Regions from separate parts of the Neobacillus sp. NPDC097160 genome, predicted to be linked through region 2. Evidence: a T-box and tRNA genes for the amino acid it is inferred to sense, from the RefSeq annotation. Region 2 holds a T-box; the other regions hold tRNA genes.
The links. A T-box is a leader RNA that pairs with one kind of tRNA and senses whether it is charged. The one in region 2 lies ahead of ileS (isoleucine--tRNA ligase), so its partner is inferred to be a tRNA-Ile.

Region 1 (9,498 bases), on a different contig from region 2:
ATTGAGTCTGTAATGAGTGAAGATAATTTTGGATTTGCTTTTAACAGCCAGCGGCGATATGCTATTCCGTTCGTTTTATTGTTAAATTTCTCCGGAAACAGTTGATAAAATTGCTTCATTTCCCGCTGCTTTAATATTTCTGTATGTAGCTTGGCTACACCATTGACACTAAAGCTTCCGACAATCGCTAAATGTGCCATTTTCACATAATTATCCGCTATAATGGCGAGAGAGCCAACTCTCTGCCAATCACCAGGGGTCTGGTCCCATAGTTCCTGGCAAAACCGCTCATTGATTTCTTCCACAATCATATAGATCCTTGGCAGTAACGGACGAAAAATATGTATCGGCCATTTCTCTAACGCTTCCGATAATGTCGTATGATTGGTGTATGAAATGGTATGTTTCGTAATATACCATGCCTGTTCCCAATCAAACCCTTCCTCGTCAATCAGGACCCTCATGAGCTCAGGAATAGCAAGTACAGGGTGCGTATCATTGATGTGTATACAAACATGTTCATGAAGTTGATTCAGGCTGCCGTGTTGTTTCCGGTAAGTTTTTAAAATAGATTGAATACTTGCTGATACTAAAAAGTACTGCTGTTTCAGCCGTAAAATCTTCCCTTCATCATGGGTATCATCAGGATATAAAAACTCGGAAATCGATTCGGTCTCCCGCTTATATTTCAAAATATCCTCATGAAAGGGAAATTGCGAAGGCTCTGCATTCCAAAGCCTTAGTGTATTAACAGTAGTGGATTTAAACCCGATAATAGGCATATCATGAGGAACCGCCATAACGGTTTCTGCATTCAGATGCTGAAAGACAAGACGGCCATTTTCCATCTTTGTTTCTACCTTGCCCCAAAATGGGATTTTCACTGCGCTATCAGCCTTGCGAATTTCCCAAACATTACCGCTTCTCAGCCATTGCTCCGGCAGTTCCACTTGATACCCATCGACAATTTTTTGTTCAAACAAGCCATGTTTATACCGAATGCCATGGCCATGACCGGGTAAATTCAGTGAGGCAAGCGAATCAAGAAAGCAGGCGGCTAACCTTCCTAAGCCGCCGTTTCCTAAGCCTGCATCCGCTTCTAATTCCTCCAGTTCATCCAAATCAATACCCAATTCCTGAAGTCCAGCTTGCACTGTTTGCTCTACACCTAAGTTAATTAAATTTTGACTTAACAGTTTTCCTAATAAATATTCAATTGAAAGGTAATAGACCTGCTTCCCTTCGGCAGCAAGATATCGTTCATTCGTTGCAATCCAGTCATTACTGACAAACTCCCGAATCATACTGCCGAGGGTTTGATAATGATCCCTTGCTGAACTTTCTGAGAAACTCTTCCCCACCAACATCTCAAGCCTTTTAAGAAAAGTTTTCTTAAACTCTTTTTTACTAGAAAACATGCGTTTCACTCCTTGAAACGAGCTCAGCATATAGCTGGTTATACCTAAATGCTGATTGGGCCCAGCTATAATCCATTTCCATTGCCTGCTTGACAATCAATTTCCACGTCTTTTGATCATGATAAAAGTGTAAGGCTCTTTGGATGGTATAGAGCATATCATGGGCATTAAAATTTTGGAAAGAAAAGCCGTTTCCTTCGCAGGTAAATTCGTTCCAGGCCTTAACTGTATCGTTTAAACCTCCCGTTTCACGGACTATCGGGATGGCACCATATTTCATCGCAATCAGCTGCCCAAGGCCGCATGGTTCAAATTGAGACGGCATTAGAAACAAGTCTGCTGCCGCATATAGCTTGTGGGCAAGATCCTCATTAAAACCCGTAAAAACCTTTAATTTTTCAGGATAGATTCTGGCAGCTTGCCTTAAATGTTCCTCGTACTCATAATCACCGGTTCCAAGAATGATAACCTGAATATCCTCTTGCAAGATTTCACGTAGGACACACTTCACCAAATCTAAACCCTTTTGCCTTGTAAGCCTTGAAATCATTACAAGTAAAGGAGTACCTACACTTTGCGGCAATCCAAATCTTTTTTGAATCTCTCTTTTGTTGATTGCCTTTTTTTGAGACGTATCTGCTTTATAGGTCTGATCAATGAGTGGGTCAATGGCCGGATTGTAAAAGTCCTCATCGATCCCATTTAATATCCCGATAAGATCCTCATTTCTATCCCGCAAAAGTCCATCCAGCTTTTCACCATATACGGATGTTTGAATCTCTTCTTTATAAGTTGGGCTCACTGTCGTTATTTTGTCCGCCGCAACCAGTGCCCCCTTCATAAAGTTGATATTTCCAAAAAACTCCAAATGGCCTGTGTGGGAGGATTTATTATCCATTCCCAGCAAATCCCCTAATACCTCTCTTGGAAAAATCCCTTGAAATTGCAGGTTATGAATCGTAAACACGGTCCGGATTTGCCCGTACCCTTTACGTTTGTAATATTCCGTTCTTAAGAGAAAGGGAATCATTGCTGTATGCCAGTCATGACAATGCAGTACATCTGGGAAAAAATGAAGCTGGGCTACTGTCTCGAGTACCGCCCGATTAAAATAGGCAAATCTTTCGCCATCATCAAAATAGCCATAAAGATTTTCGCGTATAAAATAATATTCATTATCTACGAAATAGTAGGTAATTCCTTGATGGGCAAGCTCCTCAATTCCGCAATATTGATTTCTCCAACCGACGGGAACGGTAAATTCTTTGATTTTTTTCATTTTCCGCTTGTATTCTTCTGGGATAGATCCATATTTAGGAAGAATCACCCTAATATCTGTTCCCAAACATTTTAGTTCTTTTGGGAGGGATCCGGCAACATCCGCAAGTCCCCCCGATTTAGCAAATGGACCACATTCTGAAACGGCAAATAATACTTTCACGAGTTCATCAACGCTCCTTGTTTCGACCCTTTACGAATGACATATGGTGAATGAGCAGTTCCCGTTAAATGAGTTCCAGCCTCCACCTTTACATCCTTATCTAAAATAACTGAATCTAAATAACAATTGTCCTCGATTTGGCACTTTTGCATGATAATACAGTTTTTAATGACTGCGCCTTTACCAATTTTTACACCACGTGAAACAATACTGTTTTCAACCGTTCCACCAATAAAACAGCCGTTTGCAATCATAGCATTCTTCACTGATGAGCCCTTTACATATTTGGTTGGCGGCTCATCTTTCACTTTTGTAATAACTGGCTGCTCTTTTAAAAACAATTGCTTCCAAACATCAGACTCAAGCAGCTTCATACTAGTGGAAAAATAGTTTTCAATCGAATCTATCATCTCGGTATAACCGGCATAATCATAGTGACAAATAGAATAATTGGTATGAATGGCAGTTACGACATCCCTCATACAGGTATATCCTGTTTCATGTCTTGTTTCAAGCAGCTTAATTAGTAAAGAGGTTTTAATTAAATACATTTCCATTGGTCTTCCATCCTGGTGATGGATTTCAGTTATATCGCATTTTGCCTGGCTATGCCAATTTAATATTGGCCTAAAGTCCATATTAAAAATCGTGTAACAGTTGGCGATAATCGCATACTCTTGTGTACTGCGATAAAAATAGTCCATATTGGCTGCAAAATGTTCAAACGATCCGACTTTATTGCCATCGTTATCGACAATCGGGGATGGGAAAAAGAAAAGGCCGTCCCGCTTTCGATTTAAGTCCCAATTTTTTCCCGAACCCAAATGGTCCATTAGCGAACGATACTGCATTTTCGGAAAAATTGCCACACTTCGAATCCCTGAATTCACCATGTTTGATAGAACAAAATCAATAATGCGGTAACGCCCCGCAAAAGGCAAAGCCGCAAGTGATCGATGTGTTAAAAGATCTTCTAAATCTTCATGATAAGTTGTGGCATCAATAACGCCTAAAAGCTTTCTCTTCAATCAAATTCCCTCCTGTTTTTCTACTAATGAACATTTTGCCAGCTAACTATTTAATAAGCAGGATAAAGCCCGGTTAACATTTCTTCTGTAACAAGAATAATTTCATCATCAAACGAACGAATTACTGTCCCGTCTGGTATCTTTACATCACCCGGTACAATTGCTTTTTCAATTAAGCAGTTATTTCCGATAATGGCATCAGGCATAATGACTGACTCCTTGATCATGCTGCCTTTTCCAATCGTTACACCTTGAAATAGAACAGATTTATCGACTTCACCATCGACGGTACAGCCCTCATTAATCAATGACTCTCTTACAATTGCATTAGAAGAAATATATTGCGGCGGCTGATTCGGATTGACTGAATAAATCCTCCAGTCATGGTCAAATAAATCTAATTCACAATCTTCACCTAAAAGATCCATGTTTGCTTCCCAAAGGCTTTGAACCGTACCAACATCTTTCCAATAACCCTTAAACGGATAGGCAAACAATTTCTTATTTTCCTCTAAAAGCAGCGGGATCACATCTTTACCAAAGTCATGACTGGAATCTGGATTCCGTTCATCCATTTCTAAATATTCCTTCAGTATATTCCAGCTAAATATATAAATGCCCATAGAAGCAAGATTATTCTTCGGATTGCTAGGCTTCTCCTCGAATTCTACTATTCTCATATCATCGCTTGTATTCATGATCCCAAACCTGCTGGCCTCGACCCATGGGACCTCTATCAAGGAAATCGTCACATCGGCTCTTTTTTCAATATGATATTCAAGCATACTCTCGTAATTCATTTTGTAAATATGGTCACCAGAGAGGATTAATACATATTCCGGTTGATATTGTTTAAGATAATTTAAATTTTGATAAATGGCGCTTGCAGTTCCGGTATACCATTTTACTTCTGAAGACTCACTATATGGGGGTAAAACGGTTACCCCGCCATCTTTGCGGTCAAGATCCCACGCACTGCCTATTCCAATATAGGAATTTAACAGAAGAGGCTGGTACTGTGTTAAAACCCCTACTGTATCAATGCCAGAATTGGCACAATTGCTTAAGGTGAAATCAATAATACGGTATTTTCCGCCAAACGGAACGGCTGGTTTTGCCAAATCCTTTGTCAGCGAATTAAGTCTGCTTCCTTTCCCTCCTGCTAACAGCATGGCTACGCACTTTTTCTTTCCCATTTCCTTTTCTCTCCTTTCGTTTTTTAACCGGTCTTATGATTTGAAAACCATACGGTGGAATTGTCATTTCTATTGAAAATGGCTGACCATGGAAGGGCTCTTCTAACGCCAAAATAGTTTTTTTATTCATCAACCCAGCCCCGCCGTATTCTTGTTGATCGCTATTTAAAATTTCTCGGTACTCACCAGCTTTGGGGACACCGACTTTATACACTGGATAGTGCACACCCGTAAAGTTAGTGACAATGATTAAATAATCCTCTTCCTTTTTTCCTTTTCGAATAAAGGAGAAAATCGATTGGCTGCTGTTATTTGCATCAATCCATTCAAATCCATCCTGCAAATGATCTAATTCATACAGTGCCTTGGAGCGTTTATAAAGTTTCGTTAATACTTTTACATATGTGTTTAAATTGCGGTGCATGTCATATTCCATTAAGTTCCAATCTAATTCTTCTTTGTCCTTCCACTCGGCAAACTGGCCAAATTCAAAGCCCATAAATAATAGTTTCTTTCCTGGGTGGGCAAACATATAGCCTAGCAGTAGCCTTAACTGGGCAAATTTTTCCCAGTAATCCCCCGGCATCTTATCCAGGAGCGATTTTTTCCCATGGACCACTTCATCATGTGAAAATGGCAGCATAAAGTTTTCTAAAAAGGCATATAAAAGTGAAAAAGTTACTTTTGAATGGACTATTGATCGAGAATATGGAGGTGTTTCCATATATTCAAGCATGTCATTCATCCAGCCCATATTCCATTTATAATCGAAGCCAAGACCTCCGTAACGGACAGGTGTGGTCACATTTGGAAACTCAGTAGAATCCTCACCAATCATTAAAAAATGGGGATCGTAATCATGTACTTCTTTGTTTAACTTTTTCAAAAAATGAATGCCAAACGGATTCTCACGCTTCCCCTGGGCAGTATTTGGCCAATAGATGATGTTAGCAACGGCATCCATCCGAAAGCCATCAATATGAAAATAGTCAATCCAATATAGAGCATTTGAAATAAGGAAGCTTTGTACCTCACCTTTTCCTAAATCAAAATTGGCTGTCCCCCATACGACATTTTCTCTATCATGAACATGGCTATAAGAATAAATATGTGTTCCATCAAAGCGGTATAGTCCGTGTGCATCCTTGCAAAAATGTCCCGGAACCCAATCAAGAATGACACCTAAACCATGCTGATGACATTGGTCCACAAGGTATCTAAAGTCATCTGGGGTACCATATCTTGATGTCACTGAGAAATAACCAGTTCCTTGATATCCCCATGAGTCGTCGAGCGGGTGCTCGACAAGTGGCAATATTTCTATATGGGTAAAACCATGCTCCATTACATAAGGTATAAGCTCCTCTGCCAAATCCCTATAGGTTATGTAGTCCCTATTGGCCTTCTTCCTCCAGGATCCAAGGTGTACCTCATAAATAATGGCAGGATCAGATAATAGGTTCTTTTTTTCCCTTCGGTTCATCCAATGACCATCTTGCCATACATAATTGTTTAAGGAATAAACAATGGACGCAGTATTCGGTCTTACTTCTGAATAAAAGGCAAACGGGTCTGCCTTCAGGAGCCTTTCCCCTGTTTGTGAGATAATTTCATACTTATAAATGCATCCTTCCAAATCTTGATTTACAACAATAATCCATACTCCCTCATCATTTACCTTCTGCAGGTCATATCCTTCACCATTCCAGTTATTAAAATTGCCCGTGAGCCTCACCTGACAAGCATTAGGTGCCCATACGCAAAATCGTGAATATACTTGATCGGAATTCTTAAAGATATGAGCGCCAAAAAGCTGATGACTTTTGCATAAGCTGCCCTCATGAAATAAGTGCAGCTGGTAATCGGTTGGAAAAAACGTATTCACTGCCATGGCTCTCCTCATCCTTAATGAAAATATGTATTTCAATGACCAATTATAAGTGCAAATGAACCATATTCCTCATAATACTTTTTTATCTTTTCTGACAACATATGATGTTAGTCGCTACAAACGGCGCTTTTACGCCTTCTTTCGGCACCATGTGACAAAAATTCCACCGTTAATCGACAGAAATCTAGTAAGTTTTTTAAAAATTTTTTAAAAATTCCAGAATAAAAATTATTTGATTACTTATAAATGAGTGGGATGAAATTTAGGAGAATCACGGATAATGTAAGCGGTATCAACGCTTTACAGCATTATGATAGGAAGAAAAATATTATAGGAGTATAATTAATTCTCGATAAAAGTAGGTAATTAGAAATAGGGCTATTGTCTAAGGCTTTTTATGCAATTGAAGTTACTATTTTTTGGGCCTAAATCGAATAAAGAATAAAATTAGGCACAAAAAAACTGATAACATATTGTTATCAGTTTTTCTGTATGACCCCTACGGGATTCGAACCCGTGTTACCGCCGTGAAAGGGCGGTGTCTTAACCGCTTGACCAAGGGGCCAGATATTTATGGCGGAGAAGGAGGGATTTGAACCCTCGCGCCGGTTACCCGACCTACACCCTTAGCAGGGGCGCCTCTTCAGCCTCTTGAGTACTTCCCCATATGGCTCCGCAGGTAGGACTCGAACCTACGACCGATCGGTTAACAGCCGATAGCTCTACCACTGAGCTACTGCGGAATAATAAAGAATAAATGGTGGGCCTAAATGGACTCGAACCATCGACCTCACGCTTATCAGGCGTGCGCTCTAACCAGCTGAGCTATAGGCCCACATATATGGAGCGGGTGATGAGAATCGAACTCACAACATCAGCTTGGAAGGCTGAGGTTTTACCACTAAACTACACCCGCAAAAATCAAATTATTATGGGGCGACTGATGGGAATCGAACCCACGAATGCCTGAACCACAATCAGGTGCGTTAACCACTTCGCCACAATCGCCATAAGTTAAGTAAAAATGGTGGCTCAGGACGGAATCGAACCGCCGACACAAGGATTTTCAGTCCTTTGCTCTACCGACTGAGCTACTGAGCCACTAAGTGGCGGTCTGGACGGGACTCGAACCCGCGACCTCCTGCGTGACAGGCAGGCATTCTAACCAACTGAACTACCAGACCGAATTGCGGGGACAGGATTTGAACCTGTGACCTTCGGGTTATGAGCCCGACGAGCTACCAGACTGCTCCACCCCGCGATAATAGAAATTATAAAGCTGAAGAAAATAATATGGCGGAGGAAGAGGGATTCGAACCCCCGCGCGGTTTAACCCGCCTGTCGGTTTTCAAGACCGATCCCTTCAGCCGGACTTGGGTATTCCTCCATATTATAAGTGTTACTGGTGGACCTTGTAGGACTCGAACCTACGACCGGACGGTTATGAGCCGTCTGCTCTAACCAGCTGAGCTAAAGGTCCAAGATAAAATTTACTAACTAAATGAAATATTTGGTAGCGGCGGAGGGGATCGAACCCCCGACCTTACGGGTATGAACCGTACGCTCTAGCCAGCTGAGCTACACCGCCATAATTTGATTTAAGATATAATTGGTGGAGTCTAGGGGGATCGAACCCCTGACCTCCTGCGTGCAAAGCAGGCGCTCTCCCAGCTGAGCTAAGACCCCAGTATAATTGTTTGTAATGGTCGGGAAGACAGGATTCGAACCTGCGACCCCTTGGTCCCAAACCAAGTGCTCTACCAAGCTGAGCTACTTCCCGTAAAATAATGGCGCGCCCGGAAGAAGTCGAATCCACAACCTTCTGATCCGTAGTCAGACGCTCTATCCAATTGAGCTACGGGCGCATTATTTTAAATGGTGCCGAGGACCGGAATCGAACCGGTACGGTAGTCACCTACCGCAGGATTTTAAGTCCTGTGCGTCTGCCAGTTCCGCCACCCCGGCACTATTGGAGCGGAAGACGGGATTCGAACCCGCGACCCCCACCTTGGCAAGGTGGTGTTCTACCACTGAACTACTTCCGCATATTACATTTAAATGGTGCGGGTGAAGGGAGTCGAACCCCCACGCCTTGCGGCGCCAGATCCTAAGTCTGGTGCGTCTGCCAATTCCGCCACACCCGCATGAAGTTGTAAATGGTGAGCCATGAAGGACTCGAACCTTCGACCCTCTGATTAAAAGTCAGATGCTCTACCAACTGAGCTAATGGCTCGTACTAAGATGATTCACTAATCTTTTATTGTAATAAGTCAGATGCTCAAAAGAACTTTCGTTCTTTCTCGCAGATTGCCCGAGGATGCTTATTCAATGAAGCCCGCAATCTGCTCTACCAACTGAGCTAATGGCTCGTACTAAACCAAAAAATAAATGGTGCCGGCGAGAGGACTTGAACCCCCAACCTACTGATTACAAGTCAGTTGCTCTACCAATTGAGCTACCCCGGCGTTTTAAATGGTGGAGGATGACGGGATCGAACCGCCGACCCTCTGCTTGTAAGGCAGAT
Region 2 (9,498 bases):
CATCCTTTTTCCCACCTTCCGCTTTATTGCATTAAAAATGCACCCTGAACTCTCCATCAGGGTGCATTGAATCAAAGCCTAAACCCAACTCATCAGAATGGTTCAAGCTAAACACCCTTTCAAGCCTCACTGGACTTAGTTAAAAGGTAACTTTATTATGCAGTTTTCTGTTTTGCTTTTGTTTCCTCTCCAAAAATATCTTCACTTACTGGTTGTCTGCCTGGAAGAATAAGGTTTAAGATTACACCCAAGATTGCTGCTAATGCCATCCCTTGAATTTGGATATCTTTAAATGGCAGTTTAAGAATGGCACCGCCAATACCGATAATCAGAATCACAGATGAAATCACGAGGTTTCGTTTATCATCAAAATCAATTTTACTATCGACTAACATTCTTAATCCTGATGAAGCAATAATCCCAAACAGTAGGATGGAGACTCCACCCATAACAGGTGTTGGAATCGTTTGAATTAAAGCAGTAATTTTCCCAATAAACCCAAATATGATGGCTAAAACTCCGGCTCCTGCCAAAACGTACACACTATAAACCCTTGTAATCGCAAGGACACCGATATTTTCACCGTAGGTTGTTTTTGGCGGTCCACCGACCAATGCGGAAATGATGGTTGCTGTCCCGTCCCCAAGGATGGAACGATGTAAACCCGGTTCTTTAATATAATCACGACCGACTACCTTACTTAGGATTAACTGGTGGCCGATATGTTCGGAAATGGTAACGACCGCAACGGGTACCATTAACCAGAAAATGTCCCATGTGAATTTCACCTTATAGCTGACAAATGGGATGACAAATTCCGGCATTTCAAACCAACCGGCTTTCATCACCGGCCCAAAATCGACGATTCCGACCATTAATGCGTAAATATAGCCAACGATAATTCCTGCTAATATCGGGATAATGCTTAATATTTTCTTGGCAAAAATCGAGAAAATGATAGTTGCAGCTAATGTGACTAATGCCGCTGAAAAATGAAGCATACTATATTTACCATCGGGATTATTCATTGCCATCCCTGCAGCAGTTGGAGCAACGGACAAACCAATAACAATGATAACCGGGCCGACTACAATCGGCGGCAGCAGATTCATGATCCAGCGGTAACCTGCCCTGCTAATGACTAAGGCGACAATACCATACACAAGTCCTGCTAAGAATGTCCCAATCATTGCCGCACCCGGTCCCCCTGCTTCATTAAGCAGTTTTATTGGAATGATGTAAGCGAATGAAGACCCTAGATACGCTGGTACTTTCCCTTTTGTTATTAATAAAAACGCCAAGGTGCCAAGCCCGCTTGAAATAAGGGCAATTGCCGGGCTTAAGCCGACAAGATATGGGACTAAGATCGTAGCCCCAAACATGGAGAACAAATGCTGGATACTTAAAGTCAGCCATTGACCGGGTTTTGGAATCTCATTTACGTCTAAGATGGGTTTATTGTTCATTCTGGTCTCTCCTGTTTCCTATTTATTTTTTGTTTATCATTCTTTCTTTTTTTAATAAAAAAACCCTCTTTGTCCGTAAAGGTACAAAGAGGGTTTAGAAATTGCCGCACTTTAATAAAACGATCGGCACTTTCCCCTTTGCCAGCCTCACGGGACTGCATTTAAAAGGGCTGCTATTTATTTATCAAAAATACTTACCTGATCAAGCTGGTCCACTTCAGCAAGCTCGACAACGATCTTTTCCTCACTTGATGTTGGGATGTTTTTCCCCACATAATCAGCTCTGATTGGGAGCTCACGATGACCCCGATCCACTAAGACTGCCAGCTGTATGGCTGCAGGACGTCCGATATCCATCAGTGCATCAAGACCTGCCCGGACCGTTCTACCAGTGTATAATACATCGTCAACAAGGATGACTTTTTTATTACCAATATCAAATGGGATATCCGAACCCTTCACAAGTGGTTCTTGATTTTCCGTTTTCTTCGTTAAATCATCCCGATAAAGGGTAATATCTATTTCACCTACAGGAATCGACTTTCCTTCTATTTCTGCAATTTTAGCTGCAAGACGTTCTGCAAGGAAAATCCCTCTCGTTCGAATTCCAACTAATATGCAATCATCAATACCCTTGTTTTTCTCAATAATTTGGTGAGCAATCCTGGTCATTGCCCTTCCAATTGCCTGCTCATCAAGGACAAGTGCTTTTTGATTCATGGTACACCTTCTTTTTTTAAAAATAAAAAACCTCTCACCGATTTAGCGAGAGGTAAACAAGTTATTTTTATAGATATAGACATGGAAATTCACTATATCTATTAACCGTTTCCTTCTCAGCCTCACGGGACCGAATTAAAGGCTTATTAAGCTATGGTTATCTTACTGCAATTTGGCGCCCAGGTCAACGATTATTTTTAAGTTGATCGAGCAATCGTTCAAACTCCTCTGGAAGCGGCGCTTCAAATTCCAAGTATTCGTTTGTCCTTGGATGGGTAAATCCAAGAACACCTGCATGCAATGCTTGTCCGTCAATGTCAAGTGTTTTTTTCGGCCCGTACTTCGGGTCGCCGGCAAGTGGATAGCCGATATATTTCATGTGAACACGAATTTGATGGGTTCTGCCTGTTTCTAATTGACACTCAACAAAGGTAAAGTCTTTAAACCTGTCGAGCACCTGAAAATGGGTAACGGCGTGTTTCCCGTTATCTACAACTGCCATGCTTTGACGATCTTTTGTATCCCTTCCAAGCGGCGCATCAATTGTCCCAAAGTCATGGGGAATGATCCCATGTACAATTGCCTTATATTTTCGTGTGACCGTTTTTTCCACCAATTGATTCACAAGGCTTTCGTGTGCCACATCGTTTTTAGCAACCATCAATAACCCTGATGTATCTTTATCAATCCGGTGAACAATGCCCGGTCTTAATACACCGTTAATACCGGAAAGGTCCTTACAGTGGGCCATTAAACCATTTACAAGCGTTCCTGACAAATGTCCCGGAGCAGGATGAACAACCATTCCCCGAGGTTTATTAACAACTAAAACATCTTTATCTTCATAATAGATTTCTAAATTGAGGTCTTCCGGCAGAACATCCAGTTCTTCCGGTTCTGGAATCGTTATGACAATTTGATCATTTTCATTGCTTTTATAATTGGTTTTAACGGATTGTCCATTTACCAGGACATTTCCATCTTTAATCCACTGCTGGACCTGTGTTCGTGACCATTCTTCGTTCAGTCCGGAGATTACCTTATCAATCCGATCTCCTTTTTGCTCCTTAAGAACTGTGTGTTCCATTTTCTCCATACGTTTTCTCCTTTGTTTCTCTCTCTTCACGCAGCATTTGGATCATCAGTAAGATTACCCCGATCACTAAAGCTGAATCTGCAATATTAAAGACCGGAAAATTATAGCTGAAAATATAGGTATGGATGAAATCGACCACTTCTTTACGAAGGACACGGTCAATAAAATTACCGATAGCTCCCCCGAGCATGAATGCTAATGATACACCCAATAACCATTTACCCTTTGCTGCTTTGTGAAGATAAAACATAATCGCACCAATGACAACAACCGTGATCACATAAAAGAGCCACATTTGACCTTGAAGGATCCCCCATGCCGCACCTCGATTGCGATGTGAAGTAATATACAAAACTTTATCAATGATGGTAATACTTTCCCCTAAATACATGTTGTTTACAATTAACCATTTTGTAACTTGATCTAATAAAATAACAAAAATAGCGATTAAGTAATAAAACACTAAGAAATACCTCCACAACATTTAACCTTGACATACTTCTTTTGCATTTTAGCATACTTTTTCGCGAAACGACAATGTTACCTTAAATAAATTGTTTTTTTGCAATAAGAATCCAAATTTTCTGAATCTTTGATTGACCTTAAAGTAGGGATCATATTTAATAAATCCTCTGGTAAAAATTCACCGGAAATTTCACACTGCCCAAAATTCCCCTCCGCAAATTTTTGAATAGCTGTATTTATGTCTTTAAGTTCTTCTTCTAAAATAGACGTAAACCAATTTTTCTTTTGTTTATTTTTTAATGAAAATTCAATTTCCTCTTTTGTTTGACGGAGTTCCAAAAACAGCTTTTCCTGCATAGCATTCATAGTTGTTACCTCCGTTGTTTGTCATTTGTCTTATTATCTCCGACATACTTCAACTGACACGGAAAAACATTTGACAACCACTACAACAATTAACGAAAAAGGGAAAAAATGAGTAAAGCCCCATGCATTTTTGCAAGGGGCTTCATTTGAATTAAACTGATGGTGAATAATTCTCTTTTACAACTTCCGCACAGCGCGGGCAGAGGGTTTTATGCTCCGGATCTTGACCAATATCAGGTGTCACAATCCAGCACCGTTCACATGTTTCGCCTTCTGCCTTTGTAATAACAATGGCTGCTGTTTCTAATTTAAGGGCATTTTCAGGGGCTTTGTCGTATGTTCCTGCCACTTCAAATTCCGAGACGATAAACAGTTGTTTCATGTTTTCGTTAATTGAATCTAACAGCGTTTTTGATTTATCTGTCACATATAAGGAAACTTTTGCTGTTAACGATTTCCCAATTACTTTTTGATTCCTTGCTTCTTCTAATGCCTTTAATACATCATCACGAAGCTTCAAGAATGACGACCATTTTTCTTCTAGTGCTTGTGAACCTTCAAGCTCCTGATACTCCGGAAGGTCGGTTAATTGCACACTTTCCTCTTTGACATTTGGGATGAACTTCCAAACTTCATCTGCTGTATGTGAAAGAATTGGCGCAACTAATTTTGTCAAGGCAAGCAATGCCTCATATAAAACAGTTTGAATTGCACGACGCTCATGGTGGTTCTCTGCTTCAATATATAGAACATCTTTTGCAAAATCAAGATAGAAGGCACTTAAGTCAAGGGTACAGAAATTATTGACTGCATGATAAATGCCGGCAAATTCATAATTTTCATAAGCATTGCGTACATATTTAATCAGCTTATTTAATTTAACAAGCATAAATTGGTCAACTTCACGCAGGTTTTCATACTTAACCATATTTACCGTCGGATCAAAATCCGCTAAATTTCCAAGCAAGAAGCGGAAGGTATTACGGATTTTGCGATAAACCTCGGCAACCTGCTTCAAGATGGCATCGGAGACTCGAACATCTGCCTGATAATCAACAGAAGCTACCCAAAGGCGTAAAATATCGGCTCCAAGCTGATTCATTACTTTGGCAGGAACTACGGTATTTCCGAGCGACTTACTCATTTTTCTGCCTTCACCATCTAGTGCAAAACCATGGCTTAGAACGCCTTTGTATGGCGCTTTGCCTGTTACTGCAACCGCTGTTGACAGCGAAGAGTTAAACCAGCCGCGGTATTGGTCAGAACCTTCAAGATAAAGGTCAGCAGGACGGACTAAATCTTCACGCTCAAGAAGAACGGCTTGATGCGAAGAACCGGAATCAAACCAAACATCCATGATATCTGTTTCTTTCGTAAATGTCCCGTTCGGACTTCCTGGATGGGTAAATCCTTCAGGAAGCAAATCCTTTGCTTCACGTTCAAACCAAATGTTTGAACCATTTTCACGGAATAAATTAGAAACATGATTAATTGTTTCATCGGTAATAATCTCCTCACCGTTTTCAGCATAGAAAACAGGAATCGGTACACCCCAAACACGCTGACGTGAAATACACCAATCACCACGGTCACGAACCATATTAAATAGTCTTGTTTCCCCCCAGGCAGGTACCCACTTTGTTTCCTTAACAGCTTCAAGCAATTCATCTCGGAAGTCTTTAATGGAAGCAAACCATTGAGCAGTTGCCCGGTAGATAACCGGTTTCTTTGTTCGCCAATCATGTGGATAGGAGTGTGTAATAAACGAAAGCTTTAATAATGCGCCAGCCTCTTCCAATGCCTGTGCAATTGGTTTATTTGCCGTATCGTAAAATAAGCCTTCAAAGCCAGGAGCTTCACTTGTCATAACCCCTTTATCATCTACAGGACAAAGAACGTCTAGGCCATATTTCTGGCCAACATAGAAGTCATCTTCCCCGTGACCCGGAGCCGTATGAACGCAGCCTGTTCCGGCATCTGTCGTAACGTGTTCTCCCAACATGACTAAAGAATCACGGTTATATAACGGATGTGCTGCTACAATATGTTCTAATTCCACACCTTTGAGCTTTTGGACAACGGCAGGATTTTCCCAGCCAATTTCTTGCGTTACAGCTTCAAGAAGTGCTTCTGCTACTAAGAATTTATTTCCAGTTACTTCAACCACCACATAGGTTAAATCAGGATGAACGGAAATTCCAAGGTTCGCCGGAATGGTCCATGGGGTTGTTGTCCAGATAACGATTTGCGTATCAGTATCTAGGATACCCTTGCCATCCTTCACCTTAAATCCAACATAGATGGACGGTGATCGTTTATCTTGGTATTCGATCTCTGCTTCCGCCAATGCTGATTCACTTGAAGGGGACCAATATACTGGCTTAAGGCCTTTATAAATATAGCCTTTTTTCGCCATTTCACCGAACACTTTAATTTGCTGTGCTTCATATTCAGGCTTCAAGGTAATATACGGATTTTCCCAATCAGCACGAACTCCCAGACGTTTGAATTGAGAGCGCTGATTATCAATTTGTTCAAGTGCATACTTTGTGCAAAGCTCACGGAATTCGGCAACCGTCATTTCTTTGCGTTTAACCCCTTTATTTGTTAATGCCTGTTCAATCGGCAGCCCGTGCGTATCCCAGCCGGGCACATATGGGGCATGGAAACCACTCATTGATTTGTAGCGGACGATCATGTCTTTTAAAATCTTATTAAGGGCATGACCCATATGGATGTCCCCATTTGCATATGGAGGACCATCATGCAGGACAAACATCGGGCGGCCCTTCGTCCGTTCTTGGACCATTTTATAAATATTCATTTCTTCCCATTTTGCCTGAATTTCAGGTTCTCTTTGGGGAAGGTTGCCTCGCATTGGAAATTCAGTTTTCGGCATTAATAATGTATCTTTATATTCCATTTCTTCTTCCTCCTGTATATCTCATCAGTTAACAGAATAGCCATTTGAACAAATAAAAAAACCTTCTCATCCCAAAAAGGGACGAGAAGGTTTGATTCCCGCGGTACCACCCTGATAGATAGCCGATCTTCACCGGGCTATCCGCTTTACCATTCGTAACGTGAATAACACGCCTGAGCCTACTACCCAAACAATTTAGGATTCGGTCTGGAACTCGAGGGTGATCTTCCAATTTTTCAGCTTTACCAGGCTTTCACCACCCCTGGCTCGCTTCTTAAAAGCTTTTCGAAAAATTGTACTGTCCCTTTCATCGTCAATTTCCATTCTATATCACTATGTTTAAAAATTATATGCTACTAAAACGTATTTCGTCAAGCTAAGGAATCTTCTTCTTGATGAATTTTTAACTCTGTTGCGTCCACTTCATATTCTAATAAATGATCCCAATCGTCCGTATTCAGCATATCAAGCTGTGCTTCGATCAACATTTTAAAACGTGTACGGAACACTTTTGACTGCTTCTTTAAATCCTCAATTTCAAGGGCAATTTTTCTTGCCTTCGAAAGAGATTCGTTTACAATCCGATCCGCATTTTTCTCTGCTTCCTTAATAATAAGCTTTGCTTCCTTTTGAGCATTGCGTTTTACATCTTCACCTGCTTCTTGCGCAATGATGATGGATTTGTTAAGAGTTTCTTCAATATTCACGAAATGGCCTAGACGCTCTTTCATTTCATTCAGGCGCTCTTCTATTTCTTTTTTTTCTCTAAGTACAAGTTCATAATCCTTGATGACTTGATCAAGAAATTCATTTACTTCGTCTTCATCGTACCCGCGAAAACCTTTATTAAACTCTTTATTGTGAATATCTAACGGCGTTAACGGCATTGATGCCACCTCCATAAATCTCTACTTCTATTATGTATAAGCTAATATTCGACAAGTTTTTCGAGAATCCTGCTTTTAAATGAATTATTTTTGCTTGCCGACAATAATCCGCCATTTTTCTTTTTTGGTTTTACCCTCTATTGCATTCAATTTTGCTCTGCCATATCCTCTGACAGAAAACATGTCCCCATCTTCACATAAAAATGAGGGATTTTCAATTAACGTCCAGTTTACTTTTACAAGCCCCTGTTGGATGAACAATTGTGATTTTTGCCTAGATATATGATAAATACCAGAAATAACAGTATCAAGTCGCAAAGAAGATACTGTCATTTCCTGGTCTTCCCAGCTTTCACTTGCTGCAAAGGCATTTGATATGTCCGTTTCAACCAATTTAACCCCTGCTCTGCCGATTGACTCGACATTGTTTTTAATATAGTCACTAATTTCTTTCGCTGCAAAAAATTGAATGTTCCCATCCTTTAGGAGGATGTCGCCAAATTTCCCGCGCTTTAGCCCTAAAGACATGAGGGTACCTAAAACCTGCCGGTGTTCAATTGTCACAAACTTTGTTGGATAATCGATTTTAAATAGACTGATTTGGAAATCATTATCATTTGCTGTTAAATAATCAGGGAAAATATACGCCCGTTTTCGTTCAACTTCATGTGCGCCGCCAAAAAAACTATATCCTATATCACCATTTTCACCAATGAGCATTTTAAGAATATGCTGCTCTCTAGGGTCCAAAAAGTCTGTAAGTTTTGGTGTATAGTGCGTCTCAACGTAATTCTTCCAATGTAATACCTGGTCAATATAGTCCCGTTCTTCCAGTCGAAAATGCTGATAAATGTTCATTAAGGGAAACACAACCTAATTAAAAATTCTTATGCAAGCCAAAGATATACTCTATGCAGCCCGCTTTGTGCAAAGTTTAGTACAAGAAACGCAACAATTGGCGAAATATCCATCATCCCAATCGGCGGAATGATTTTTCTAAATGGCTCTAAATATGGTTCGCAAATTCTTGCTAAAAATTGACCAATAGTGGACTCTCTCGCATTTGGAAACCATGACATTAAGATGTAAATAATTAATGCCCATGAATAAATCTGGATTAACTGCTGCAATAGACTAAAAACAAAAGCCATTCACATTACCACCTTGTATTTTGATTTTCATGGTCAAGGATTAAATCTGAGATATTTCCAGACACCTCAACATTATCAGGAGTACATAAAAAAATACTTAAACCGATTTTTTGAATGTCTCCTCCGAGGCAATAGACTGCCCCGCTTAAAAAGTCAATAATTTGCCGTCCTTGTTCATGATCAATCCGCTGCAGGTTTACTACAACTGCACGGCGATTTTTTAAATGATCGGCAATCTCCGTTGACTCTGAATAGGCTCGCGGCTCCACTAAAATAACCTTTGACGCCTTAGAAGAACTAGAAGAACTTGAAGTCTTTTGTACGCTTTGAAGACTGACAACATTTTGACTTTTCACTGGCTGTTGTTTTTGTTTAACTGGTTCCACCGTCTCCACATACTCATCATTGTTATCATCATATTCAT
Region 3 (9,498 bases), on a different contig from region 2:
CCGCCGCTATCGCATTAATGGACCTTTAGCTCAGCTGGTTAGAGCAGACGGCTCATAACCGTCCGGTCGTAGGTTCGAGTCCTACAGGGTCCATTTATATCTCATTTGGAGGAATACCCAAGTCTGGCTGAAGGGATCGGTCTTGAAAACCGACAGGCGGGTCAAACCGCGCGGGGGTTCGAATCCCTCTTCCTCCTCCATATTATTTTTAAGCTTTATAATTTCTATTGTCGCGGGGTGGAGCAACGAGCGTTGCTTCAATGAATAATCTGCGAGTTGTATCAATCGAGCTGCTGCTTGCATATGCTTTCTGAGATTGATACAGTCCATGGGTACATTGAGCATGGACAAAATTTAATATTTATTATTGTCGCGGGGTGGAGCAGTCTGGTAGCTCGTCGGGCTCATAACCCGAAGGTCGCAGGTTCAAATCCTGTCCCCGCAATTTGGTCTGGTAGTTCAGTTGGTTAGAATGCCTGCCTGTCACGCAGGAGGTCGCGGGTTCGAGTCCCGTCCAGACCGCCATTTTTTATTCCGGTATATTAAATGCCGTTGATATAGATTTTTTCTATGGCTCAGTAGCTCAGTCGGTAGAGCAGATTGCTTACATCACCGAAATTGCTTCTGCGGCAATCTGCGAGAAAGAACGAAAGTTCTTTTGAGCAAAGGATGATCCTAATAAAAGTTTAGGAGACTATATTAAAACGGCTCAGTAGCTCAGTCGGTAGAGCAAAGGACTGAAAATCCTTGTGTCGGCGGTTCGATTCCGTCCTGAGCCATCATTTACCTAATATGCTTTTCTTTTTTTTTATATATGGAGGGGTAGCGAAGTGGCTAAACGCGGCGGACTGTAAATCCGCTCCCTCAGGGTTCGGCGGTTCGAATCCGTCCCCCTCCACCATCATGGCGGTTGTGGCGAAGTGGTTAACGCACCTGATTGTGGTTCAGGCATTCGTGGGTTCGATTCCCATCAGCCGCCCCATTTTTATTCATGTTGGGCTATAACCAAGCAGTAAATAAAGCATCGTGGTTTGATTGCAGTATGCTTTGGTTCACGTTCAGATTGCCCAGCCAAAGTTAGGCAGCATAGCCAAGTGGTAAGGCAGAGGTCTGCAAAACCTTTATCCCCGGTTCAAATCCGGGTGTTGCCTCCAAATTTCTAGCATGCGGGTGTAGTTTAGTGGTAAAACCTCAGCCTTCCAAGCTGATGTTGTGAGTTCGATTCTCATCACCCGCTCCAAAATGTGGGCCTATAGCTCAGCTGGTTAGAGCGCACGCCTGATAAGCGTGAGGTCGATGGTTCGAGTCCATTTAGGCCCACCATATTATTCCGCAGTAGCTCAGTGGTAGAGCTATCGGCTGTTAACCGATCGGTCGTAGGTTCGAGTCCTACCTGCGGAGTCATTATTTTTAAAAGTAGAAGTAGAGAGCAAAGGTTCTCTGCTTTTTTTGTGTTGGTGCCTGTCATCCATTCAAACGTCCAAGTAGAAGGGCCCTACTTCGATGAAATGAAGAGTTCGATTCTCTCCCCCAATCCAGATATCGAAAAGGTGCCGGAAACGGAAACTTGGAACCAAGGGGACGGTTCTGGTGGCTTTTTGAACAAGAAAAAGTGAATGAAAAGACCTTAAGAACCGTCCCCAGGAGTCATTTTTGTGCCCAATTATCGATTTATTTTACACCGCTGCATGGATCGACATAATATTACTGTTCTTCCTTATATTTATTTAAGCAATTTTTACAAATACAATGTTTTCTTCGACTTTCCATTGGCACTAATTCGAAAATACCATTGGGGAATTCCTCCATATCACACCAGCAGTTACCGTGTTCTCCAGGACCTGTCATGCAATTGTTTTCCTCTCCACATATAGGACAATATTTATTCGCCAATTCCAATCCTCCCTAATTTCCTCATAATATATATAAATGTAGATTTCCAGCTCTGTAACGCATCCTTTAAATTTTTGAGCTTGTCGTTCTATGTTGTCTTTGCCCAAACGATTGATTAAATGATTTTTACGGAATTAGGGACTAAAATTAATGGGAAGCTGATCATCGTAATCATGCATCCCTAGTATTTATTTCCTTTAGTTGTTAAGGGTGGAAATTCTGTACTTTCTTCTCTAATCAATAATGTCAATTTTTATCTGATATCCTACATATGTCATTAGGTATTTACCTAACTCTTTCCAGCTGTAATTGTCTTCTGCCATTTGAATTACTGGTAGTTTTCCATTAGTTTGTTCATCTGACATATTTTACCATTACATGTATATGTTACTTTGCTTGGCTGCGGTCCCACAATACTCAGCTCCTTTTTCACAATTTCTATTCTATTATTTTAACCTTATGATACATTTTTTTGAAGGGTGATTTCGACCAGGGGTGACCAAGGGGACGGTTCTGTTGGTTTTTTTACCAATGAAAAAATCCAACAGAACCGTCCCTGAGGGTGGTTTTCTTTTTCCTTCCTTTTGTAGCAAGGAAAGAAGGTGATAATCTGGAAATATATCTGTTTATGCCCAAAACATTCTTTTTTATAACTTTTAGGATTTTACTTGATTGTCGATTCCAGCTGGAATTGTTTTTCGACGAAGGATGAAGATGATGCTAACGATGATGATAAACGGTACTCCAACTAGCCATGCGACCCGGAAGTCTGATGAAAAGGCCATCGTAATCAGAATAGCGCTTAATAGAATGATTCCAATCCACTGTAATAGCGGGAATAATGGGGCTTTTACAGGCAGTGGCTCTGGATGTTGTAAATGAACACTATTTCTAAAGTTTAGATGGCTTACTAAAATAATAATCCATACGAGGATTCCCCCGAATAATGCTACCCCAAAAAGATAGTTAAAAGCCATTGGGCTAAAGTAAGAAACAAGACTGGCAACCAAGACACCACCGCTAGAAGCTAGGATGGCATTCACAGGAGTGCCGGTTTTGTTTAAATTCCCTAGAGATTTCGGTGCGTAGTTCCCTCTTGAAAGCGAGAAAAGCATTCTGGAAGTGAGATAAAGATTTGTGTTCATGCTTGATAAGGCCGCCGTTAGGACGACAAAGTTCATGATTCCTGCCGCATAACGAATTCCGGAATTTTCAAAGACCTTCACAAAAGGACTTTGTTCCACTACCGTTGCACCGGCATGTGCCCAAGGGACGATGGCCAGGATAATGGCTAATGACAGAATATAAAAAAGGAATAAACGAATAATCATGGTTTTCATTGCTTTTGGGACTGCTTTTTGTGGATTTTTAGACTCACCAGCGGTAACTGCAATGATTTCTACCCCGTAAAAGGAGAAAATGGCCATGAGTACACCCATCCAAACCCCTTTAAACCCATGTGGAAAGAAACCTTGATTATCGGTATAATGACCAAAACCAACGGATTCCGAGTGTCCAATCCCAAATACAACGGAAATTCCAAAAATGATAAAGAGGATAATGGCTACCACTTTAATCATAGCAAACCAATATTCTATTGATCCAAAATTTCCTACAGAACGACTGTTAACATACAGAATAATGGCACCAAACCCAAGTGTCCAAAGCCAAATAGGAATCGAGGGGAACCAATATTGCATGTATATTCCCACTGCGACCGCTTCGCTGCCTATGGCGATTACTTGGGCAGCCCAATACATATAACGAACTAAGAATCCAACCCAAGAATTTAGATACATTTCAGCATATGTGCCAAAGGAGCCGGCTGTCGGATGAACAACCGCCATTTCTGATAGACTAAACATCATGATTACAGCAATACATGCCGTAATCACATAACTGATTAGAACTCCTGGCCCAGCATAGCCAATAGCAATCCCGCTTCCCATGAATAATCCAGTTCCGATTGCCCCGCCAATGGCAATCATCGTGAGTTGACGGTCGGTAAGCGCCCGTTGCAGACCCTCTTCTTGCTTTACTAAATGATCCTTCATAAACTTGCCCCCTCTTTTTTATATCGCCCGATAACGGATATCGATGAATCGACGCTTTTTCCTGCAATGATAATGCTTAAAAAAGTAAGAACGGTATGATCTAATCCATCTGTTAAAAAGGTCAAAAGAAGTACACAGCCATTTACGGCCATCATGGTTTTTCCGATTGTTATGAAGGGAAAATGCTTTGTAATCACAACACTGGCAATATCGAGTCCGCCCGTTGTGGCACCGGCTTGGATGACAATCCCAATCCCAATCCCTGAAAGTAATCCCCCTAAAATACACCCAATAATAGGTGAAGGAAGGGTAGGTATTGTTGATAAAACGGCTAAAAAGAGAGAAAGTGCTCCCATTCCAATCAAACTAAAAAAGGCAAAGGAGGAACCGATGGAACGGTATCCGATTAAAAATAATGGAATGTTGAGTATAAAATAGACAAGTCCTAAGGGGGAATGCAGGAAGTTGGCCAAGATCACGGCAATTCCCCCCAATCCCGGTGCCGTTATGCCATTTGGTTTTTGAAAAACATAATAAGCAGCAGCTACAAGGAAAGTGCCTATAAAAATCGCTGCGATTTTTTTACTTTGTAATAAGAGCATGGGCAATCGCCTCAATGGTCCGGATAATTTCTTCTTCTGTGTTATAAAAATGCGGAGCGATTCTAAGTACATCATTACGGGCTGATACAATGATTCCTTGGGATTTCAAGTGACCTTCTAAATAGGCAGCATTTTTCACCCGAATAGCGGTAGTGCTTCCCTTTTGCGCAGTATCTAAAGGACTAGCGATTTCGAGTTGGTGTTTTTGAGCGGTTTCTAGACAGACCTTAGATAAATGCTGTAAATACGTTTCAATCCGTTCGACGCCAATGTCATTAAGGAGGGAAATGCTTGCATGGGCGGCATAAGCATTGATCATGGGCGGTGTTCCTGTATCAAACCTTCGCGCACCATCTGCATAGTCTAAAACTTGATTTGTAAAAGCAAATGGATTTTTCCGGCTAAACCATCCTGTTGTCAGTGGTTCTAATTGATTGGCCAGTTCTTTTTTTACATATATAAAGGCAATTCCGGGAACTCCAAGTAAAAACTTCTGGGCTCCTGCCACGAGCGCATCCACATTACTATCTTTGACATCGATCGAGACACTTCCGGCGGACTGGTAGGCATCGACAAATACGTAGGACCCTTTACTGCGAGCGAGGGAAGAAAGCGATTTCAAATTCTGCTTAAAGCCGTTATAATAGGACACATGTGGGATGGACGTAACAAGTGTTTGGCTGTCAATCGCTGTTTCGTAGGATTCAAATGAAATTGTTTGATCCTCTTCCACAGGGATAAAGGTTACTTGTGCGTTTCTCCTTTCGTGAGAAAGCCAAACATGTCCAATGCAAGGAAAATCAATATCTGTGGTGACGACTTTATTTCGCTCAGCTGTAAAGGAAAGGGCACCGGCAAAAGCAGAGGCTGCGTCAGACACACTAGATAAAACAGCAATCTCTTCGGGATCGGCATTAATTAATGCAGCAAACTCATTTTTAGCATCTTGAACCCGCTCCATCCAGCCCATCCAATCCATGCCATTTTCCGTCCAGCTTTCAAGATACTTATTTATGGCATCTTTCACTGGCAAGCTGATCGCACTTTGTGAACAACTGGATAAATGGATGGTATTTGCTAATGTTGGAAAAAGCTTTCGTTGTTCTTTAAAAGGATGATTCATTACTTTTCTTCCTTTCTATCAGTCTGGTTAAAGGAGGCGCGCACATGAATTTATGGGTTGAGAAAGGGATGTGGGAACCTGATATCTTTAAGCAAAAAGGGACGCTCAAGTCTTACCCAAAGGGTACCTGCCTATTTATGGAAGACCAGCCCTTATCGGATGTTTATTTCATTCTAGCAGGGCGTATAAGAGCCTACCTGCTGTCTCCTTCCGGCGAAGAACGGCATTTGTTTGTTGTCGGAGCGAAATCACTCATTGGTGAATGCAATGTTTGGACTACGAAAATATATCCGTATAGTGCTGCTGCATCAACGAATATAGAAGTTATTAGAATTCCCCGAGCTATATTCCAAGAAACAGTCAGGGCAAGTCCAAGCCTTTTTGAACATGCATTGCAATCCATGAGCCAAAAACAAAATGCCTTGCTGGTCCAAACCCAATTAATGAGCTTTTCCAAAATAGAGGAACGAGTTATGTTTGTGCTCGTGCAGCTGGCAGAAACATTTGGAGAAAGAACAGGAGATTGTGTTTTCATCACCATCCCATTTACCCATCTAGAACTTTCTCAGGTTGTCGGCTCCTCAAGAGTAAGCGTCTCTAACGTCATGCTTTCCCTGCAAGAAAAGGGAATTGTCAGTAAAGTAAATAAGCAATACCTCATTCATTCAATGGACGCTCTCAAACTTTTAACCTACGATAAGTTTAATGTTTAAAACAATTAAGTTCTGTAAAACGTTTTACAAAATGTTTGAATTCAGTGAATATTTTGCGCTTTGGAGCTGAAATGAGTAAAGTTTATGGAAGTGAATTCGGTATCGAGTTTAGAAAAACTTGGCAAAGGGATAAAAAGAAGCCAAAACAGTGAAATAAGCTGTTTTGGCTTTGTCATTTTTCTTATATTAAACTATTTAAAAAACCCAGCTGGCGGCAACTGATACGCTGCAACAATTGTCTTCGATTGTGTATAGTTATCCAATGCTTCCTTACTATATTCCCGGCCGACGCCACTGTTCTTAAAGCCGCCGAATGGTGCGCCGGACTGGAAGTTAAAGTACTGATTAATCCAAACACTTCCTGCCTGCAGTTTATTCGCAGTGTCTAAAGCATTTTCAAGATCGTTTGTCATAATACCTGCCGCGAGACCGTAGTCAACATCATTTGCCATCCTGATGACATCATCGATATCGCTCCATCGTGTAACCGTGGCGGCAGGTCCAAAAATTTCCTCTTGGGCAATTCTCATCTCACTCGTAGCTTCAATGATGGTTGGCTCAATAAAATAGCCATATTCGTTACCTGGAACCGTAACACGATTGCCACCATAGAGGATTTTAGCGCCTTCTTCTTTAGCGATCTCGAAATAGCCGAGTACACTCTTACCTTGTTTCTCATTAATCAGAGCACTTACTCTTGTGGATCGGTCCGTCGGGTCACCAATTTTTACTTCTTTTGCTCTGGCAATTAATTTTTCTACAAACTCGTCATAAATGTCCTCATGGATGAAGAGACGCGTTCCAAGAATACAGCTTTGTCCGTTAAAGAAGGTGTATCCGAGTGTTGCATTTTCCACTGCACGATCAATATCTACGTCTGGAAAAACAATGTGCGGGGCTTTCCCGCCAAGTTCCAGGGTGACTGGCAGGATTCTTTCTCCAGCTGTTTTACCAACTAAACGCCCAACATCAACACTTCCAGTGAAGGCGAGCTTGTGTACATCCGGATGATCGATCAGTGCTTGGCCTGCTTCCGTTCCGTAACCTGGAACAATATTCACGACACCTTTTGGCAGAACTTCTTGTAAAAGTTTAGCAAATTCCATCGTGGAAAGGCTCGCATCTTCTGCAGGTTTTAATACGACCGTGTTTCCTGCGGCAAGCGCCGGAGCCAGCTTAAAGGAAACCATTATCATCGGTACGTTCCAAGGAATAATTTGCGCACAAACGCCAAGAGCCTCTTTCTTAACAATTAAATGTCCGTTTTGAACAGGTCTCGAGGCGCCTTCATATGTTAAGATTGCAGAAGCGAAATAGCGAAATTGATAGATTGCTAGCTGGTAATCCAGGTCGAATTCATGAATCGGACGGCCCGTGTCCAGACATTCAATCATTTTAAGACGGTCTTGGTTTGCTTCTAGTACATCAGCAACTTTATGAAGTAAAGCGGATCGCTCTTCGATCAGCGTAGTAGACCATCCTTTAAATGCTTCGTTCGCAGCTGTTACTGCCCGGTCAATCTCTTCTTTTCCGCATCTGGCGATTTTTGACAGTAATTTTCCGTTTGCTGCGTTGATAGCATCAATATAACCATTGGACGGCTCTACGAATTCACCATTAATAAACGCGCCGTACGTTTCGTCAAGCTTAAGGTCTACCGTCACTTTTTCACTAGTTGTTTCCATTACAATACCCTCCAATTATTATGATATATCCTCAAAAAAATGAGTGACTTGACACTTGCAATCAAATTGTCGTTAAAGTGTATTACTCTTTTTCAACCAACGCGATAACTCGGACAGGGCTGCCACTGCCTTTTTCAATTTTTAATGGATTCACGATTAGAATCGCGCCTTTTGCTGGCAGTTGATCCACATTTGTCAATTGAGCGAGACCGTATTTATTTGCTTTGTGCATATAATAGTGATTAGGGAAGGGGGGATTAAATGCGCCAGCAATCCCTGCATCTGTCCCGACGGTTTCCACGCCAACCCCTAGAATATCCCGTTCCTCGGCAAGAAAGATCGAGGCTTCCTTCGTAATTCCAGGCGTATGCGGCAGACCATCTTCGCCAATGTTATAAAATTTTTCGTGATCGTCTACAAAATTAGCCCATCCCGTATGAATTAGTACCCATGAATGTTTAGGAATTTCTCCATGCTGTTCTTCAAAACGTTGAATATCAGCCACTGAAAGACAATAATCCGGATTTTCTGAGACTTCTTTCCTTATATCGATGACGCAGGCTTCGCCAATCATGTTATTTAACGGCATTGTATCTACGGAATCATGATCCCTGCCCGAAATCCAATGGACGGGGGCATCAAAATGTGTGCCGCAATGTTCCCCCGCAACAAAGTCATTCCAATAAAAATCAGGGCCTTTTTCATCAAAATTGGATAACGGTTTAAGCTTAAATCCCCCTGTATTCGCAAATGGTTCTGGCAGCTTCATGACAGGTGTTTTTTCATTCAAAATCTGGGATAGATCCACCACTTTGATTCGTTCACTAAGGAGCCCGTTTAGCACTTCACCTAAAATAGTTGTTTTTACACTCATATTGTTTCTACCTCCATTTTTACTTTTTCATCTTCACTTGAATAAACATGAGGTATATAAACATCTACTACAGTCGTGCGCCCTTCTTTCACAAGTTGCATGGCTTTTTTTAGGGCATCTTTTAGTTCGGAGCGTTCCTTCACAGTTATCGGATAGACATCGCCAGCGGCTTCGGCAATTTTTGCCAAATTGGCTGGCGGATCAAAATTCACAAAAAATTGGTCGGTTTCATTGGCTATACCATGTGGATGAACACCCAAGGTTGATTGTTTTGGGGCTTTCCAGCCACGGTTATTGTAGATGACCGTTAAAAACGGGGTGTTATATCTTTTTGCCATCCAATGGACAGTAGATGGAATACTGAATAAATAGGAACCGTCTCCCGTAAGACTAACAATGGTTTTATCAGGTTTGGCTAATTTCATTCCGATGGCTGCGCCGCCATTCCAACCTAAAGAACCAGCACCGCTTCCATAATATGAACCTGGTGTATTTACTTCAATATGATTAGAAATGACTCCATAATTTGTGATGCCCTCATTCAAAACAATCGT

Region 1: it encodes a tRNA-Ile, which carries the amino acid that the T-box ahead of ileS (isoleucine--tRNA ligase) is inferred to sense. The anticodon was not compared.
Region 3: it encodes a tRNA-Ile, which carries the amino acid that the T-box ahead of ileS (isoleucine--tRNA ligase) is inferred to sense. The anticodon was not compared.

Annotation. Positions count from the first base shown of each region.
Region 1 is NZ_JBIWDU010000023.1:81,527-91,024, forward strand. Features, by position in the region: gene ACIQXV_RS25955 (glycogen/starch/alpha-glucan phosphorylase) at 1-1,418, opposite strand, end outside; gene glgA (glycogen synthase GlgA) at 1,408-2,859, opposite strand; gene ACIQXV_RS25965 (GlgC family sugar phosphate nucleotidyltransferase) at 2,856-3,887, opposite strand; gene ACIQXV_RS25970 (glucose-1-phosphate adenylyltransferase) at 3,938-5,083, opposite strand; gene glgB (1,4-alpha-glucan branching protein GlgB) at 5,025-6,974, opposite strand; tRNA gene ACIQXV_RS25980 (tRNA-Glu) at 7,468-7,539, opposite strand; tRNA gene ACIQXV_RS25985 (tRNA-Ser) at 7,549-7,639, opposite strand; tRNA gene ACIQXV_RS25990 (tRNA-Asn) at 7,643-7,717, opposite strand; tRNA gene ACIQXV_RS25995 (tRNA-Ile) at 7,733-7,809, opposite strand; tRNA gene ACIQXV_RS26000 (tRNA-Gly) at 7,817-7,890, opposite strand; tRNA gene ACIQXV_RS26005 (tRNA-His) at 7,907-7,982, opposite strand; tRNA gene ACIQXV_RS26010 (tRNA-Phe) at 8,000-8,075, opposite strand; tRNA gene ACIQXV_RS26015 (tRNA-Asp) at 8,082-8,158, opposite strand; tRNA gene ACIQXV_RS26020 (tRNA-Met) at 8,162-8,235, opposite strand; tRNA gene ACIQXV_RS26025 (tRNA-Ser) at 8,269-8,361, opposite strand; tRNA gene ACIQXV_RS26030 (tRNA-Ile) at 8,378-8,454, opposite strand; tRNA gene ACIQXV_RS26035 (tRNA-Met) at 8,486-8,562, opposite strand; tRNA gene ACIQXV_RS26040 (tRNA-Ala) at 8,585-8,660, opposite strand; tRNA gene ACIQXV_RS26045 (tRNA-Pro) at 8,678-8,754, opposite strand; tRNA gene ACIQXV_RS26050 (tRNA-Arg) at 8,763-8,839, opposite strand; tRNA gene ACIQXV_RS26055 (tRNA-Leu) at 8,851-8,939, opposite strand; tRNA gene ACIQXV_RS26060 (tRNA-Gly) at 8,945-9,019, opposite strand; tRNA gene ACIQXV_RS26065 (tRNA-Leu) at 9,034-9,118, opposite strand; tRNA gene ACIQXV_RS26070 (tRNA-Lys) at 9,132-9,207, opposite strand; tRNA gene ACIQXV_RS26075 (tRNA-Thr) at 9,364-9,439, opposite strand; tRNA gene ACIQXV_RS26080 (tRNA-Val) at 9,448-9,498, opposite strand, start outside.
Region 2 is NZ_JBIWDU010000018.1:52,638-62,135, reverse strand. Features, by position in the region: gene ACIQXV_RS22875 (solute carrier family 23 protein) at 156-1,466, opposite strand; gene pyrR (bifunctional pyr operon transcriptional regulator/uracil phosphoribosyltransferase PyrR) at 1,644-2,186, opposite strand; gene ACIQXV_RS22865 (RluA family pseudouridine synthase) at 2,371-3,282, opposite strand; gene lspA (signal peptidase II) at 3,254-3,745, opposite strand; gene ACIQXV_RS22855 (hypothetical protein) at 3,823-4,113, opposite strand; gene ileS (isoleucine--tRNA ligase) at 4,265-7,036, opposite strand; T-box leader at 7,111-7,356, opposite strand; gene ACIQXV_RS22845 (DivIVA domain-containing protein) at 7,408-7,923, opposite strand; gene ACIQXV_RS22840 (YlmH family RNA-binding protein) at 8,008-8,781, opposite strand; gene ACIQXV_RS22835 (YggT family protein) at 8,811-9,074, opposite strand; gene ACIQXV_RS22830 (cell division protein SepF) at 9,080-9,498, opposite strand, start outside.
Region 3 is NZ_JBIWDU010000001.1:1,321-10,818, forward strand. Features, by position in the region: tRNA gene ACIQXV_RS00055 (tRNA-Met) at 1-9, shown strand, start outside; tRNA gene ACIQXV_RS00060 (tRNA-Ile) at 20-93, shown strand; tRNA gene ACIQXV_RS00065 (tRNA-Ser) at 108-200, shown strand; tRNA gene ACIQXV_RS00070 (tRNA-Met) at 372-445, shown strand; tRNA gene ACIQXV_RS00075 (tRNA-Asp) at 449-525, shown strand; tRNA gene ACIQXV_RS00080 (tRNA-Phe) at 707-779, shown strand; tRNA gene ACIQXV_RS00085 (tRNA-Tyr) at 817-901, shown strand; tRNA gene ACIQXV_RS00090 (tRNA-His) at 907-982, shown strand; tRNA gene ACIQXV_RS00095 (tRNA-Cys) at 1,081-1,154, shown strand; tRNA gene ACIQXV_RS00100 (tRNA-Gly) at 1,167-1,240, shown strand; tRNA gene ACIQXV_RS00105 (tRNA-Ile) at 1,247-1,323, shown strand; tRNA gene ACIQXV_RS00110 (tRNA-Asn) at 1,330-1,401, shown strand; gene ACIQXV_RS00115 (cysteine-rich CWC family protein) at 1,705-1,893, opposite strand; gene ACIQXV_RS29780 (DUF7713 domain-containing protein) at 2,127-2,258, opposite strand; gene ACIQXV_RS00120 (amino acid permease) at 2,550-3,947, opposite strand; gene ACIQXV_RS00125 (YitT family protein) at 3,944-4,549, opposite strand; gene ACIQXV_RS00130 (aminotransferase class V-fold PLP-dependent enzyme) at 4,530-5,672, opposite strand; gene ACIQXV_RS00135 (Crp/Fnr family transcriptional regulator) at 5,717-6,385, shown strand; gene ACIQXV_RS00140 (aldehyde dehydrogenase family protein) at 6,577-8,070, opposite strand; gene ACIQXV_RS00145 (cyclase family protein) at 8,153-8,944, opposite strand; gene ACIQXV_RS00150 (thiamine pyrophosphate-requiring protein) at 8,941-9,498, opposite strand, start outside.